2 regions of the Gordonia pseudamarae genome follow, and region 2 is predicted to be linked to the other one. Evidence: riboswitches for the same ligand, from Rfam matches in the RefSeq annotation. Region 2 holds a riboswitch; the other holds the start of a gene.
What was found. Region 2 has a riboswitch for thiamine pyrophosphate ahead of thiC (phosphomethylpyrimidine synthase ThiC). Riboswitches for the same ligand answer to the same signal wherever they lie in the genome.

Region 1 (8,233 bases), 1.1 Mb from region 2:
GGTACCTGGGCGCTGCCGGGCGGAGCCCGGGACTCGCACGAGAGCGCCATTGACACCGCCATCCGCGAGGCCGACGAGGAGGCCGGTATCGGTGGCAACGACCTGCGGGTGTTGTCGGCGTTCGTCACCCACAGCGCCCCGAGTGGCTGGACCTACACCACGGTGATCGCCGAGGTCGACGAGCCGGTGCGCACGGTCGCCAACGGCGAGTCCACCGAATTGCGCTGGGTCAGCATCGCCGACGTCGAGCACATGCCCCTGCACCCGGCCTTCGAAACCAGCTGGCCCCGACTCAAAGACCACCTCACCGACCAGGCCGCCCGCCCCGCAGGCTGAGGTGCGAGGAGCGCAAGCGACGAGCCTCGAAACCCCGCGAGATGACAATGCTGTCGTGCGCGGTTTCGAGGCTCATCGCATCTCAACCAGCGGTATGTAGGCGGTTTGCTCCGTTCACCAGGGCGTTGACGTTGGCGTCGTCGCCGGTGCGGCCGGTGCCGTAGGCCCAGCGCCGGGTGCCGTTGTGCTCGCACAGCAGATACGTGGCGAAGGCGTTGTCGGTGCGGCGCTGACGAAGCTCGACGATGGCCACGGGTGCGCCGATGTCGTGCAGGATCGAGGTCATGGCACCGACGGGGCCGGTCGCGGTGGCGTGCAATGACAGCAGGTCGTCGTCGACGACGAGGGTGGCGCGGCAGTCGATCATGTCGCCGCGGGCGGGGCTGGTGTGGAAGGCGTCGAGCCGGATGTGGCCGTCGCCGGTGTAGTGGTCGGTGAAGTCTTTCCAGGTCATGGTGGATGCCTCCTCTCGGATACCGGGCGGCAGGGGGCTGATGGCGTGCCGTCCGGTGGGACGAGGCGAGCATGGCCGGGTGGGGTGAACTGCATGCATCGAATGTGCTCATTTCGGTCGAAATCGGGTGACCGACTCGGGTGCGCGCACCGACCCCGCAGCGGGGGGTCGGTCGAGATCAGACCCCGCTGCGGCGGGCTACCAGAAGCGCACGTGTCTTGAGCACGGAGTCGAGGGTACACCCTCACCATGGTCGAGTGTGAAAGTTTTCACACTCGCGTCAGCGACCTGCGGTGATGCCTTCTGCTCGGATTCCGGTGCCTCCGGGGGTTCCGGTGCCCGCGGGGATGCCCGCCACCAGGGCGCGGGCGGCGGCCTCGGGGTCGTCGGCGGCGGTGATGGCCCGCACCACGACGATCCGGCTCGCCCCGGCATCGGTGACCTCGGGCAGCCGCCGCGCGTCGATCCCGCCGATTGCGAACCACGGCTTTGCCGGGTCGCCCGCGGCCACCTGGCGCACGAGGTCGAGGCCGGGTGCTGTCCGGCCGGGTTTGGTGGGAGTCGGCCAGCACGGTCCGACGCAGAAGTAGTCGACGTCCCGGTCGGCGGCCGCGGCGACGGCCTGGACCTCGTCGTGGGTGGACTGCCCGATGACGACGTCCTCGCCGACGATCTCGCGTGCCTGCGCAGGGGTCAGGTCGCCCTGTCCTACGTGCAGGACGTCGGCGCCGGACAGCCGGGCGAGGTCGGCGCGGTCGTTGACCGACAGCAGCGCCCCGGCCGCGTGTGTGATCTCCCGCAGGCGGGCGAGGACGGCGAGTTCCTCGGCCGCTTCGAGGGCGCCGAATTCGCGTTCGCCCGCCGATCCCTTGTCGCGCAGTTGCACGATGTCGACACCACCGGCGACCGCCCGGGCGACGAACTCGTCGAGGTCGCCGAGTTCGCGGCGGGCATCGGTGCACAGGTACAGGCGAGCGTCCGCGAGTCGGTCGTGGATGTGGCTCGTCATGAGGCGTACGTGGTGTAGCCCTGGCCCGAGCCGGGGGTGACGATGTCGTCGAGCTCGGCCAGGTCCTCGGCACTCGGATCCCATTGTGCCGCCAGCATATTCGCGTCGATCTGGTCGGGACGGGTGGCGCCGGAGATCACCGATCCGACGGCCGGCTGGGCGAGCAGGCCGCCGATGGCCACGTCCAGCAGGCCGATACCGCGGTCATCGGCGAACTTCTGCAGTCCTTCGACGATGTCGAAGTCGGCGCCGTCGTACCGGAACGTCTCGGTGGCCAGCCGCGTGCCCTCGGCGGGTGCCCGGTCACGCTTGTACTTGCCGGTGAGCAGACCGTAGGCGAGCGGAAAGTACGGCAGCAGGCTGATGCCGAAGGTCTCCAGAGCCGGTACCAACTCCGCTTCGGCACTCCGGTTGTACAGCGAGTACTCGTTCTGCGCGGTGATGAAGTGGGGTGCGCCGAGCGACTCGGCGAGCCAGTCCGCGTTCACCACCTCCCAGGCCGTCATGTTCGACGACCCGATGTAGCGGACCTTGCCCGCGGTCACCAGATCGGAGAGCGCGTCGAGGGTTTCCTCCAGCGGCGTCACCCGGTCGGGGGTGTGCAACTGGTAGAGGTCGATGTAGTCGGTGCCGAGTCTGCGCAGACTGCCCTCGACGGCCCGGGCGATGTAGCCGCGGCTGCCGCGCACGCCGAAGTCCTCGCCGTACAGGCCGCCGGTGTCCATGCCGAACTTGGTGGCGATGACGACCTCGTCGCGCCGCCCGCCGAGCGCCTTGCCGAGCATCTGCTCGCTCACACCGGAGCTGTAACTGTCGGCGGTGTCGAAGAAGTTGATCCCGGCGTCGATGGCGGCGTCGATGACCTTGCCGGTGGCCTTCTGGTCGATGCGTTTACCGAAGGCGTTGCAGCCCACGCCGACCGAGGAGACGATGAGCCCGCTGGTGCCGAGAGGTTGGTAGCGCATGGCCCCGACGGTACTCCCTCGGTATCCGATGACCGCGTCCTCTACCCTGGATCGAGGAAGACACGGGAGCCCGCGGGATCGTCGGGCTGAGAGTGCGGGGCGCCCCCGCGGACCGTCACACCTGATCCGGGTAATGCCGGCGCAGGAAGGACTGTTGTGGCAGAAGACAATATCGTGTCAGGCGACGATGGTGGGGCACGCCCGCGGTCCGATCGCGCCACGCTGACGGTGGTCGGCGGCGGCGTGATCGGGTTGTGCTGCGCGCTGGCCGCCGCCGACGCGGGGTGGCGGGTGACGGTACTGACCGACCCGGACGCACCGCGCGCGGCCGACGTGGCCGGCGGGATGCTCGGCTCTCTCGGCGAGGGACATCCCGGTGAGGATGTGCTGCTGGAGATCACCGCTGACTCGGTGCGCCGCTGGCCGGCGCTGCTCGCCCGGCTGGCCGATCCGGCGATCGTGGTGGCCACCGATTCGCTGTTCGTCGGGGTGACGTCCGCGGATGTGGCGGTCCTGGCGCAGCTCGCCCGGTTCGTGTGGTCCGGGCCGGTCGGCTCCGAGACTGTCGAGAGATCGGTGTTGCGGCAGGTGGGCGGTCGCGAGATCCGGGATCTGGAACCGGCTCTCGGCCCGCGCCCGGTCGGCGGCTTCCTCGCCTCGGGGGAGGGGGCCGTCGACAACCGGATGCTTCTGCGGGCCCTGGAATCTGCGCTGGTGGAGCGCGGCGGAGTGGTGTGTGCGCGGCGGGTCGACTCGCCGGCCGGACTGGACGGCGACCGGATTCTTGTCGCGGCCGGTCTTGGGACATCGAAACTTGTTTCCGGCGTAGACCTTTACGCGGCAAAGGGGGAGATTCTGCGGTTGACGGCGAACGCCTGGTCGGTACCCGGGCCCCGCCACGTGGTGCGAGCGCGGGTCGGCGACCGGATGGTGTACCTGGTGCCGCGAAGCGGTGGCATCGTGATCGGTGCGACGCAATACGAGCCGATCGACGCCGCGGACAGGGCGCCCCGGGTCTCCGGGGTGGCCGATCTGCTGGCCGACGCGCTGGAGGTGATGCCGGGACTGCGGACCTACGACCTGGCCGAGGTGAGTGTGGGCATGCGCCCGTGCACCGCCGACGGACTGCCGGTGGTGCGTGCCGTCGACGAACGGGTGATTGTGGCCACCGGTCACGGACGAAACGGTATTGTGCTGGCGCCGTGGACCTCTCATCGTTTTGTCGAGATCCTCGGGGAATCCTGGGCGGACTGATGGAAACCGGAGTGAACTGATGATGATCCTGGTGAACGGCGACAGGACGGTGTTGCCCGACAACACCTGCGTCACCGAGATGCTCGGCGTGCTGGGCCTGCCCGACCGCGGTATCGCGGTCGCGGTGGACGGTGAGGTGGTGGTCCGCCGCGAATGGAACAGTCCGCTCGCCGACGGCGCCGAGGTGGAGATCGTGACGGCGGTGCAGGGTGGCTGAGACGACGAAGACCGACACCGGTGCCGATGTGTTGCGGATCGCCGGCCGCGAGTTCGGTTCCCGGCTCGTCATGGGCACCGGTGGCGCCGCCAATCATGCTGTGCTCGAAGAGGCTCTGCTCGCCTCGGGGACCGAGCTGACCACCGTCGCACTGCGCCGGGTCAGCCCCGGATCGGGTGCCGGGATGGTGGATCTGCTCGACCGGCTCGGCATCGCGATCCTGCCCAACACCGCCGGCTGCCACAGCAGGGCCGAAGCGGTGCTCACCGCGCGGTTGGCGCGCGAGGCCCTGGACACCGAATGGGTCAAGCTCGAGGTGATCGCCGACGACAGGACATTGCTGCCCGATCCTGTCGAATTGCTCGATGCCGCGCAGGTTTTGGTGAACGACGGATTCGTGGTCCTCGCCTACACCAACGACGACCCGATTCTTGCGCGCAGGCTGGAGGATTCGGGGGTGGCCGCGGTGATGCCGCTCGGCTCGCCGATCGGCACCGGTCTGGGCATCATCAACCCGCACAACATCGAGATGATCGTTTCCGCGGCCGGTGTCCCGGTGGTCCTCGACGCCGGAGTCGGCACCGCCTCCGACGCCGCCCTGGCCATGGAACTCGGTTGCGACGCGGTGCTCCTAGCCTCGGCGGTGACCCGTGCCGACGACCCGGTCGCGATGGCGACCGCGATGCGGCACGCGGTGCTCGCCGGCCGATACGCGCACCGCGCCGGCCGCATCCCGAAACGCTTCTGGGCCAATGCCTCCTCCCCGAACCGGGACACCTGATCCCCCACTCGACTGCCCTTGCCTCACCGGGGGTTTCGAGGCTCGCAAGCTCGCACCTCAACCGGCGACCATGTTGTTGGTTGAGGTGTGAAGAGCCGCTAGGCGATGAGCCTCGAAACCTGGTGAGGTGGCAGTGTCGTCGGGGTTTGGAGGCCCGCACCTCGACCGGCGGTGGGGTGCTACTTCTTGCGAGTGCCCGGCAGCACCCCGGCGTCGAGAATCGCTTTGACGTACGGCCGTATCCGGTCGAGTGCGTCAATCAATTCCGGTGCCGACCATATGGTTTCGCCGAGTGCATCGGTTTCGGCTTCGATGTCGTCGTAGGTGGCGGCGCCGTCGGCCGTGAGCCGGTGTGCCACGCCGAGTGCGTTGGGGGTGTCGGTGCGTTCGGCCAGGCCGGCGGCCACCAGGCGGTCGACGGAACGTTCCCAGTCGTCGTCGGACCAGCCGCGGGTGAACTTGATCATCTCCCGGCCCATGATGCGGCGCTTGACGGTCGGGTCGGGGAGGTCGGCCTCGTGGAAGGTGACCACGTCGAGGCCGTCGAGGCCGTGGGTCACCAGGGCGGCGATGTGGTTGTCGCCGCGCCATTCTCGCAGGACGGCCACATGCCGCCACAGCCGCAGGTGCGGTGCCTCGGGTACCGGGCCGGAGGCCCATGCGGCGGCGAGGGGACGTCCACCGAGTGGCAGACGGGTGACGGCCGCCTCGAAGGTGTCGGCCAGTTCGCCGATCACCGGCTCGTCGACGCCGTCGCCGATGATGGCGCGCAGTTGTTCATCGAGCATCCGGTAGCGGGCGTCGGACACTGTGTCGAGGCCGACGGCGACGGCGTCGCGCCAGGCGGGTTCGATGAGGCCGGGGTTGAAGTTGTAGAACGTCGCCGTCACCACCGACGGTGCGCACGGTCCCAGCGGTGCGCCGCGGCCGCCCGCGTACAGCGCGATGGGGGAGAGCCCGGTCTCGTCGAGGGCGGCTTTCATCCCGGGATTGAAGTAGGCGAGAACGTGGAACGGTTCGAGTGTTTCGTACGCGGTGCGCGCGGAGTTCATGGGGTCAGTCTGGTCGGTCGGCGGCGGGCGTGTCCACCTTTGCGGACTCACCGGTGTCGGGCGGGTCCTCCCGGCCACGGCGCCAGCCGCCTTTCATCGGCGGTGCCTCGCCGAAGTGGTCGGGGTCGCCGGAGCCGTACCAGGCCACCAGCACCGCACCGATGACGGCGCCGACGAAACCGGCGATGGCCACGCCGGCCAGGCTGGCTTTGGCGGTGTCGCCGAGGAACAGCACGCCCACCAGGCTGGGGCCCGCGGTCTCGCCGACGACGAGGACCGCGGTGACCCCGTTGACGGCGCCCAGTTGCAGGGCGACGGTCTGCACGAAGAAGCCGGTGGCCCCGGCGATGGCGATGGTCCAGGCGGCGGGGTCCTTGATGAGTGTGACCGGGTCGAACGGGTCGACCCCGTGCAGGACCCGCACGGCGATGGCGATCATGCCGAACAGCAGTCCAGCGCATGCCCCGCCGATGATCGCGGCGTGTCTGCGGACCTTGTATACCCCGGCGAGCGCGATGACGCACAGTACGGCGGTGGAGATGAACAGCACCCAGTGGAACCGGTCGCTGTCGGAGGTCTGTGTGTGCGGCGACGAGGAGAACCCGAGCATGCACAGTGACATCACCACCAGCCAGATCGCGATCCAGTCGCGGGTGTGCAGGGCGATGTTGAGCATGATGGTGCTGAGCAGCGCGGTGACCACCAGGTTGGCCGACACGATGGTCTGGGACAGGAACAGTGGCAGGTAGCGGGCCGCGACGGCGCCGCCGGCGAAGCCGATCACCACCAGCATCGTGCCCAGGATGAACGCGGGATCGATGAACGTCGACATTGTCGATTGCAGCGACGGTCCACCCGATGCGGTGGTCTGACCTGCTGCGTTGCCCTCTTCGCGGGCTTCCTGCGCCACGCGGCGGGCGCCGAGTGCGCGCAGTACCGTCGACATGCCGTAGGCGACCGCGGCCAGGCAGGCCGCGATCACGCCGATCACGAACATCTCGGACCTCCGCTCCGCGTCAAGAGTGTGTAACCGACCTCACCGGACAGGTTATTCCCCGTGCCGGGTGGGTCGGGTATGTGTTCGGTTTAGACTCGGTGCCGTGACTGAGTCGAGTGGCAAGCACGTACTGATCACCTTCGGCCGATCGTTTCTCACCCTGAACCTTGCCCGGCTGATGTCGGCGGCCGGACACCGGGTCACGATAGTGGATAGTCTTCCGATTGGGATAACGCGTTTTTCGCATGCCACGTCGGCGTTCTTCCGGGTGCCGTCGCCGAAGTTCGAGCCGGTGGCCTATTGCCGCAGGCTGGTGCAGATCGCCGTCGACGAGAAGGTCGACATGATCATCCCGATTCACGAGGAAACGGATATCCTGTCGATGATGGCGGGGTTGTTCCCGCCCGGTTGTGAGCTGTTCCTGTCGCCGTTCGCCACCGAGAAGCAGTTGCATCAGAAGGCGGAGTTCTCGCGACTGCTGCAGGAGAAGGGGTTGCCGGGGCTCAAGTACGCCACGCTGTCCTCGCCGGAAGATGTGGCCGCGCTCGATTTCACCACTCCGTTCGCGCTCAAACGGGTGTACTCGCGTGGGTCGCAGAAGGTGTACAAGGTCGCGCCCGGCGATGACCTGTCCTGGCTGGAGTTCGAGGACGGAAACCCGTGGCTGGCCCAGCAGTGGGCGTCGGGTGCGAGGTACTGCACCTACTCGGTCTGCCGCGACGGGGAGGTGCTCGCGCACGCCGCCTACCCGGTGGGTTACGCCATCGACGGAAACTCCTGTCTGCGTTTCGAATCGGTGGGCCATCCGGGAATCCTCAACTGGGTCACCGAGTTCGTGGCAGATGTCGGGTTCACCGGGAATATCGGATTCGACTTCTACGACGATCCCGACATCGGCCTGCTCACCATCGAATGCAATCCGCGCGCCACCAGCGGGATCATGCTGTTCGCCGCGCAGGACGGGATCGACCGCGCCTTCTTCGGCGAGACCACCGAACTGATCACGCCGCGGCCCGATGTCGACAAGATGATCGGCCTGGGCATGCTGTTGTACGGGTGGAGGCGGAAGTCGTTGAACGGAAGGAAGTTCAGGGACTTCGTCCGCGATTTCCGGCATTCCCACGACGTTGTCTGGGCTTCGGATGACCGCAGGCCGGCGTTGATGTTG
Region 2 (8,233 bases):
CCGCCTGGACGCCCGCCCCACCACCCGAGTCCGAACCGGCGATCGTCAGGACCCGGGCGGGCGTGATACCCGTTGGTGCGGTGGGTAGTTCAGTCACACTGGTGCTTTCGTTCCATGGGGGGCGGGTTCGGGACGGTTGCCCAGGTCAGTGCGTCGCGGTGGCTTCCAACGGCAGATACACGCGATTGCCCTGGTCCGCGAACTCCGCAGACTTGGCCGCCATCTCCTCGGCGATCTTGCGGTCGATGTCCTCGGCGGTCACCAGGTTGTTCTCCTCGGCGTAGGTGCGGACGTCGGCGCTGATGCGCATCGAGCAGAACTTGGGCCCGCACATCGAGCAGAAGTGCGCGGTCTTCGCCGGTTCGGCGGGCAGTGTCTCGTCGTGGTATTCACGGGCGGTGTCCGGGTCGAGGGCCAGGTTGAACTGATCGGTCCACCGGAACTCGAAACGCGCCTGCGAGAGCGCGTTGTCGCGTTCCTGGGCGCGGGGGTGCGCCTTGGCCAGGTCGGCGGCGTGGGCGGCGATCTTGTAGGTGATCACACCGACCTTCACGTCGTCCCGGTTGGGCAGTCCCAGATGCTCTTTCGGGGTGACGTAGCAGAGCATCGCGGTGCCGGCCTGGGCGATCATGGCCGCGCCGATAGCGGAGGTGATGTGGTCGTAGGCGGGTGCGATGTCGGTGGCCAACGGTCCGAGGGTATAGAACGGTGCCTCCTCGCACAGTTCTTCCTCGAGCCGGACGTTCTCGACGATCTTGTGCATCGGCACGTGTCCGGGACCTTCGATCATCACCTGCACGCCATAGCTTTTCGCTATCGATGTCAATTCGCCGAGGGTGCGCAGCTCGGAGAACTGGGCCTCGTCGTTGGCGTCGGCGATGGAGCCGGGACGCAGGCCGTCACCGAGGGAGAAGGTGATGTCGTACTGTGCGAAGATCTCGCACAGTTCGCCGAAGTGGGTGTACAGGAACGATTCCTCATGGTGTGCCAGACACCAGGCGGCCATGATCGAGCCGCCGCGCGAGACGATGCCGGTGACCCGGCGGGCGGTGAGCGGTACGTACCGCAGTAGCACGCCGGCATGCACCGTCATGTAGTCGACGCCCTGTTCTGCCTGCTCGATCACCGTGTCGCGGTAGAGTTCCCAGGTGAGTTTGGTGGGATCGCCGTTCACCTTCTCCAGTGCCTGGTAGATCGGCACGGTACCCACCGGTACGGGTGAGTTGCGCATGATCCATTCGCGGGTGAGGTGGATCTCCTTGCCGGTCGACAGGTCCATGATGGTGTCCGCGCCCCAGCGCGTGGCCCACACCATCTTCTCCACCTCCTCCGAGATATCGCTGCGCACAGCAGAATTGCCGATATTGGCGTTCACCTTCACCGCGAAGCGCTTGCCGATGATCATCGGTTCGGACTCCGGGTGGCGATGGTTGGCGGGGATCACGGCACGTCCGGCGGCCACCTCCTCCCGGACGACCTCGGGGTCGAAGCCTTCGCGAGCTGCCACGAAACGCATTTCGTCGGTGATGATTCCGGCTCTGGCCCAGGATAATTGGGTTGATGCCAGCCGGGTGGGGCCGGTTTCCGGTCCGGCGGCCACCGGCTCGGGCCGGTGCCACGAGTCGCGGACCGGCGGCAGCCCGCGTTCGACGTCGATGTCGGCCGTCGGGTCGGTGTACGGCCCGGACGTGTCGTACACGTCGAGGTGGTCGCCGTTGGTGAGTTCGATGCGCCGCTGCGGTACCCGCAGACCGTCGGCGTCGATGTACTGCTTGTGGCTGCCGGCGATGGGGCCGGTGGTGATGCTCTGGCGGCCGTCGTCGGACGGCCCGTTGGTGGGTGTGCTGCTGGTTGTGGACAGACGGGTATCCATTGAGTGCGCTCCCTACGCCGGCATTACCCGGACAGGTTCAGGCGGTCGGCGGCCGCCTGCCACCATCTCAGCCCTCGGTGATCGTGAGAGCCCCCGCGTGTTCACTTGTGTGGTCGAACCGACACCGGCGGCGGTTCGACGGCCATCGTAGCCGCTTCCGGGTGGCTGTCCAGCGGGGCGGCCGCGGGCCTGTGCGGCGATATCGGGCCCGTCGCCGCCCGCGACCGATCGCGAGATCGTCCGCGAAGCAGTCCACCGGACCCGTCCGGCGTGTTCACGCGGTTGCTCTCGGGGTGCTGTCCGTTTGTGCGCTTTTCGGCGGGCCCGGAATTTTTCCCGTGCGAACAATGGCAAGCACCGCTACTATGTGACCGGTATCACAAATTGTTGGAGAGGTAGAGCCAGTGCAGCGCAAGACCCAGTCCGTCCGACCGCCCCAGTCGGCGCAGGCGATTCTGCATCAGATCTCCCAGGTGGTACACAACCCCGAACGAGACCGGTTCGAACTGTGGGTCGCCGGTGATCTGGTCGGCGTTCTCGGGTACACGGCCGAGACGATCGACGGCAAACCCACCATCTCGGTGATGCACACCGTCATCTACGACGAGTACACCGGCCATGGACTCGGATCGCGGCTGGCCAGGGGCGTGGTGGCCTATGCCCGCCATCGTGACGCCCGGTTGCGGCCGGTCTGCAGTTTCACCAAGCGCTATGTTGATGCGCACCCGGGCGCCGTCGAACTCGTGCCTGCCTGAGGTCTCTACGCTGGGCCGGTGAGTGAAACCGGCGTCGGCGGGGCGGGCGGAGTCCAGGGCCTGATTCTGAGGGCGATGGGTGCCGTTGACTATCGACTGACCGTGACGTCCCCGGCGCGATACCTCACCGACCGTTACGTGCGGCTCGGGTTCTCCGGCGGAGGTCTGCTGCGTGACCGGCCGTACCACCCGACGATGTTTCTGCGGCTGTGGTTCGAGGATCGCAACGGCAGGCCGCATCAGCGCGGGTACACCGTCATCGACCCCGACCCGATCACCGACTCGTTCGCCGTCGAGTTCGCCCTCCACGAGGGCGTGGCCTGCCGGTGGGCACTGGCCGCGCAACCCGGCGACGTGCTCGGGGCCACGTTCTTACGCTCGGGATTCGCCGTCCCGGATCCCGCACCCGCCGGCTGGCTGCTGGTGGGTGAACCGGCATCCCTGCCGGCGATCAACTCGTTGCTCGACGCGCTCGGCACGCAGGGGCCCCCGGCCACGATCTGGTTCGAGTGGGTTCACGACAGTGACAAGGATCTGCCCATCCGGTTGCGCCCGCACGACACCCTGCATTGGGTGCGTCGTGGTCGGCACCGGCACGCCCGGGGTGGGGCCGGTCGCCCGGGAAGCAGGGCACCGGGCATCGTCGGGGCGCTGCGGGACGCCGCCTTCGATGCGTCGGGCCACTTCGGTTGGGTGGCGTTGGACACAGCCCGGACGCGGGCGATCGCGGCGATCCTGCGTGCCGATTACAAGCTGAGCAGGAACGAGGTCAAGGCGCAGGCATACTGGCTGGAGACGAGAGGCCCGTCATGATGCGTTCGGTGTGGTATCGGGATTTCGCGATTCACCAGGAGGTAACTTAGGCTTTCCTAAAACTGCTGCACCGAGATTCTGCCATGATTGGGAGATTGCGCGGTATCTGCGAGGTTGTGCGGTGTCTGAGAGATTGTGCGCGTTCTGGGCGATCGTGCGATATCTGAGTCCCGCAGGGAGGAGTTCCGGCGTGAGTATGACAGCGAGTACATCGGTGACCGCGCACGCGGGCTCGTCGACACCGGCTGATCCGGCGCAGGTCTGCGCCGCATGGGCGGCCACCGGACGATTCGCCGACTACGTGGTCTACGAACGTGACGGCCGGTGGACATTCGCCGCCGACGCCGTGGCCAGGATCATTCTGACCGGAACGGATGTCTCGGTCGTCACCGAGGACACCACGACCAGCCGGCGCTGGGTGGACGAACCCGGTGCCCGGCCCGTCGACGCGCTCGCCGAAGCGGTCGCCGCGCTGCCGATGGCCGACTGGCAGCTCTATGGCTGGGTCGGTTTCGATTTCGCCGCCGGACATCACGGACTGGGCTCGCGCGTCGCCGACGATACCGTGCTCGCCCACGTCATCGTCCCGAGGGTGGAACTGACCGTCAGCCCGGACGGTGTCGGCGGGGGCGTCGAGATCGGCGGTGTCGGCCTCGACGACGACCTGCTCGCGGTGGCGAAGGCAGCCGCGGACATCGCCGAGGCGAACGGCCGCCGGGAGACGCCGCACATCGATATCGACTCCGATCCGTACGACTACCGGGGACAGGTGGCGGCGGCGGTGTCCGAGATCGCCGCCGGCGACTATCAGAAGGTCATCATGTCCCGGCACGTCGACATCCCGTTCGCCGTCGACATGCCCGCCACCTACGCCCGTGCCCGTGTCGCCAACAATCCGATGCGCTCGTACCTGGTGTCGCTCGGCGGCATCGAGACCGCCGGGTTCAGCCCCGAACTGGTTGTTTCGGTGACGGCGGATGGGCAGGTGCTCACCGAGCCGCTCGCCGGCACCCGTCCGCTGGGCCGCTCGCCCGAGGAGGACGCGGCCGCTCGTGAGGAACTGCTCAACGACGGCAAGGAGATCACCGAACACGCGGTGTCGGTGCGAGCCTGCTTCGAGGAGATCGAGTCGATCGCAGAACCGGGCAGCACCGCGGTCACCGAGTTCATGGCGATCCGCGAACGCGGTCATGTCCAGCACCTGGCGTCGACGGTGCGCGGAACGCTGCGCCAGGACGCCGGTCCGTGGGTGTCGCTGTCGGTGCTGTTCCCGTCGATCACCGCCTCGGGCATTCCGAAGGCGCCCGCGCTCGACGCCATCTACCGGCTCGAACCGAAGCCGCGCAGCCTCTACTCGGGTGCGATCATGACCGCGTCGTCGGCGGGGGAGTTGGAGGCCGCGCTGGTGCTGCGCTCGGTGTACGCCCAGGACGGGCAGGCGTGGTTGCGGTCGGGTGCCGGTGTGGTCGAACCGTCCCGCCCCGATCGTGAGTTCGAGGAGACCTGCGAGAAGCTCGCCGGCCTGGCACCGTACATCGTGGCCGCGCAGCACGGCGACGACGGCGCTGTGGACGCGGGAGAGGCCTTGTGACTGCCCGCGCCGACGTGGGCGTCTCGGCGTTGGCGGACTCCGGGTGCGGGGCACTCGATGACGTGGCCCCGAACGGCCCCTCGGGTGGTGGTCCCTCAGGTGGCGGTGAGGTGCTCGACGTGGTGGGCATCGGTTTCGGTCCGGCAAATCTGGCGGTGGCGGTGGTTCTGGAGGAACTCGCCGAATCAGGTACCCGGTTGCGGGCCGCGTTCGTGGAGAGCAAGCCCGCGTTCAGCTGGCATCCGGGAATGATGTTGCCGGGTGCGAACATGCAGATCGCATTTCCCAAAGATCTTGCCACTATGCGTAATCCGCGCAGTGCGTACACATTCTTCAACTACTTGCACAACAAGGGTCGGATGGTTGATTTCATCAACCAGCAGACCTTTTTCCCGAGCAGGCACGAGTTCGGTGATTATCTGGCCTGGGCCGCGAATTCCGTCGACGCCGATGTCCGGTACGGAACCCGGGCCGCGTGCATCTCATTCGACGGCGACCACGTGGTGGTGAGCTGTGACAGTGCCGATGGCCCATTCGAGTTGCGTGCCCGTAATGTTCTGTTCGCGCCGGGTCTGGTGGGACGTATGCCCGACGGTATCGCCACCGGGGACCGGATCTTTCACAACCACGACATTCTGGACCGCCTCGGTGGCGTTCCGTCGATGCCCAACGGTGCGTTCGCCGTGCTCGGTGCGGGACAGAGTGCGGCCGAGGTCGTCGAATATCTGCACTCGACCTACCCGGATTCACGGGTTCACCTGTTGCACACCAAGTTCGGACTGTCTCCGTCCGATGACAGCCCGTTCGCGAACCGGGTGTTCGATCCCGACACCGTCGATCTCTGGTACTCGGCGCCCGCCGATGTGCGCGAACGTCTGATGGACTACCACCGCAGCACCAACTATTCGGCGGTCGACATGGACCTGCTGGAAGAGCTATACCGGCGTGAGTATCACGAAACAGTTACCGGCACAAGGCGACTGATCATTCACCGCACCACCGAGGTGGTCGGTGTCGACGGTGACCACGACGGGGTCACCCTGGGTATCCGCAATCTGATGACCGGTGGCGAGGACACGATTCGCGTCGACGCGCTCGTCTGCGCCACGGGTTTCAGCCCGGGCGACATCCGGGATCTGCTCGGCGATGCCGCGTCGGCGGGCGTTTTCGAGGCGGGCAGGCCGGTGGTGGGCCGCGATTACCGGCTCGCCACCACCGACACGGTGCGCGCCGGGGTCTACCTCAACGGCGGCGTCGAGAACACCCATGGTCTGTCGTCGACGCTGCTGTCGAACATCGCGGTGCGTGCCGGGGAAATCATCGATTCGGTGGTGGCCCGTCGCGCGGTGACGGACCCGCGATTCAGCTGATGTCGAGCACCACGGGCGCGTGATCGCTGGCGCCTCGCGCCTTACGTGCCTCCCGGTCGACGTGTGCGTCGAACACGCGGTCACCGAGCGCGGGTGAGCACAGCAGGTAGTCGATCCGCATGCCCTGGTCCCTGGGGAACCGCAGCTGGGTGTAGTCCCAGAAGGTGTAGCCGGGCGCGTACGGCAGACCCGCGTCGGTGAATCCGTTGTCGGTGATCGCGGCCACCGCGTCCCGTTCGGCGTCGGTGACATGGGGTTTGCCCTCGAAGAGTGCCCGGTCCCACACGTCGTCGTCGGTGGGGGCGACGTTCCAATCGGCGGCCAGCACGATCTGGGCAGCCGGGTCGTGCGCCAGCCACAGCGCGCTGCGGTCGGCGAGCGCCGCCAGCCACTCCAGCTTGTAGGTGTAGTGCGGGTCGTCGACGGCCCGGCCGTTGGGCACATACAGGCTCCACACCTGGACACCGTCGCAGTGGGCGGAGATGGCCCGCGCCTCGACGCCGGCGTCGGCGAACGGCGGTTGCCCGTCGAAACCGTACTGCACGGATTCAAGTCCGATGCGGGAGGCGATGGCCACTCCGTTGAAGCCGCCCTGCCCGCAGAACGCGACGTCGTAGCCGCCGGCGAGGAAACTCATCACCGGAAACCGGTCGTCGGGGCACTTCGTTTCCTGCATCGCCAGCACATCGATGTCGTTGTGTTCCAGCCACGCCACGATCGTCTCCGATCGGGCGCGGATCGAGTTGACGTTCCACGTCGCTATACGCATGGCGGTCAGTCGATCTCGACGAGCGTGGTGCCGGTGGCGTGCCAGCGTTCACGGACCAGTCCGCGGCGGCGGTCGGAGGTGGAGAGCACCACCGCGAATGTCGCCGACGGATGGGCCTGGTGGGCGTAGTGGTCACGGTAGAACGACAGCGACGAGGCGAACCAGTCGAGTTGGGTCAGATCCGCGGTGAGCAGGTTGTGCGCCCGGGAGATGTGCGTGAGATATCCGGCCGGTGGCACCATGCCCGTGGCGAGGGCCGGGCCGTCGAGGTCGCGCATGCAGTCGTCGAAGGCGTCCTTGTTGTGTCCGAATGATCTCCCGAATTCCCAGGCCCGCGCGAATGCGGTGAACAGACCCGACAAGGTGGTCATCTCCGCGGCGTCGACGGTGCGGACGGCGAATCGTCTGCCGGGCGTGGGCATGTGCGCCGAACCGAGCAGCCCGATGGGCGGGCCGTCGTGCGCGGCGTTGATGAGAAACTGGCGCAACGAGATCGGGGATTCCATCAGTTCGGTCCTCGGATCTGGGTGAAGGAACGGTAGTGGTCGTCGGTGTACCAGGCCGAACCGTCGTCGGCGGTGATGATGCGTTCGGCGTCGCGCCCGCGGCCCGGCTTCTTCGGGTTCACGTCCCACTCCCGGAACCTGAGGCGGCGGCCGTCGGAGCCGGTGCGCGGCAGCAGGCCCTCATTGTTGCGGAAGGTACCGCCGCCGCGGGTGCCGGGTGAGTCGGCGGCCTCAGGCCACTGTCCGGCGTCGATCAGTTCGAGCGTGGCCAGCGCGTGCGCCGGGATACCGCCGGCCGTGGCCGTCGACCGGGACGTCCCCGGTGTCGCGGTCCGCCGTGATGTGGTCTGGGGCGATGTGGTCTGGGGCGATGTGGTCTGGGGCGGCGCCGTCACCCGGGAGGTTGTGCCGGGTGAGAGGGCGGCGGTGCTGCGGGCGGTGGACGAGGCGGCGGAACCGGTTGACCCGGGATCGTCGCCCCCACCGGTGGCCAGCCAGACGATCACACTCAGAGCGGCGATGATCAGGACGGCGACTGCGGTGATCGGTGCGGACC

Region 1: it holds a riboswitch for thiamine pyrophosphate, as region 2 does, so the genes downstream of both, GII31_RS02285 (FAD-dependent oxidoreductase) here and thiC (phosphomethylpyrimidine synthase ThiC) in region 2, are expected to answer to the same signal.

What each region holds. Positions count from the first base shown of each region.
Region 1 is NZ_CP045809.1:531,351-539,583, forward strand. Features, by position in the region: gene GII31_RS02265 (NUDIX domain-containing protein) at 1-336, shown strand, start outside; gene GII31_RS02270 (2-isopropylmalate synthase) at 419-790, opposite strand; gene thiE (thiamine phosphate synthase) at 1,071-1,799, opposite strand; gene GII31_RS02280 (aldo/keto reductase) at 1,796-2,764, opposite strand; TPP riboswitch at 2,817-2,930, shown strand; gene GII31_RS02285 (FAD-dependent oxidoreductase) at 2,939-4,018, shown strand; gene thiS (sulfur carrier protein ThiS) at 4,038-4,235, shown strand; gene thiG (thiazole synthase) at 4,228-5,016, shown strand; gene GII31_RS02300 (SCO6745 family protein) at 5,196-6,068, opposite strand; gene GII31_RS02305 (EamA/RhaT family transporter) at 6,073-7,065, opposite strand; gene GII31_RS02310 (ATP-grasp domain-containing protein) at 7,169-8,233, shown strand, end outside.
Region 2 is NZ_CP045809.1:4,565,557-4,573,789, reverse strand. Features, by position in the region: gene thiD (bifunctional hydroxymethylpyrimidine kinase/phosphomethylpyrimidine kinase) at 1-97, opposite strand, end outside; gene thiC (phosphomethylpyrimidine synthase ThiC) at 146-1,873, opposite strand; TPP riboswitch at 1,866-1,980, opposite strand; gene GII31_RS19955 (GNAT family N-acetyltransferase) at 2,278-2,628, shown strand; gene GII31_RS19950 (siderophore-interacting protein) at 2,647-3,441, shown strand; gene GII31_RS19945 (salicylate synthase) at 3,632-5,032, shown strand; gene GII31_RS19940 (lysine N(6)-hydroxylase/L-ornithine N(5)-oxygenase family protein) at 5,029-6,402, shown strand; gene GII31_RS19935 (exodeoxyribonuclease III) at 6,395-7,171, opposite strand; gene GII31_RS19930 (barstar family protein) at 7,177-7,677, opposite strand; gene GII31_RS19925 (ribonuclease domain-containing protein) at 7,677-8,233, opposite strand, start outside.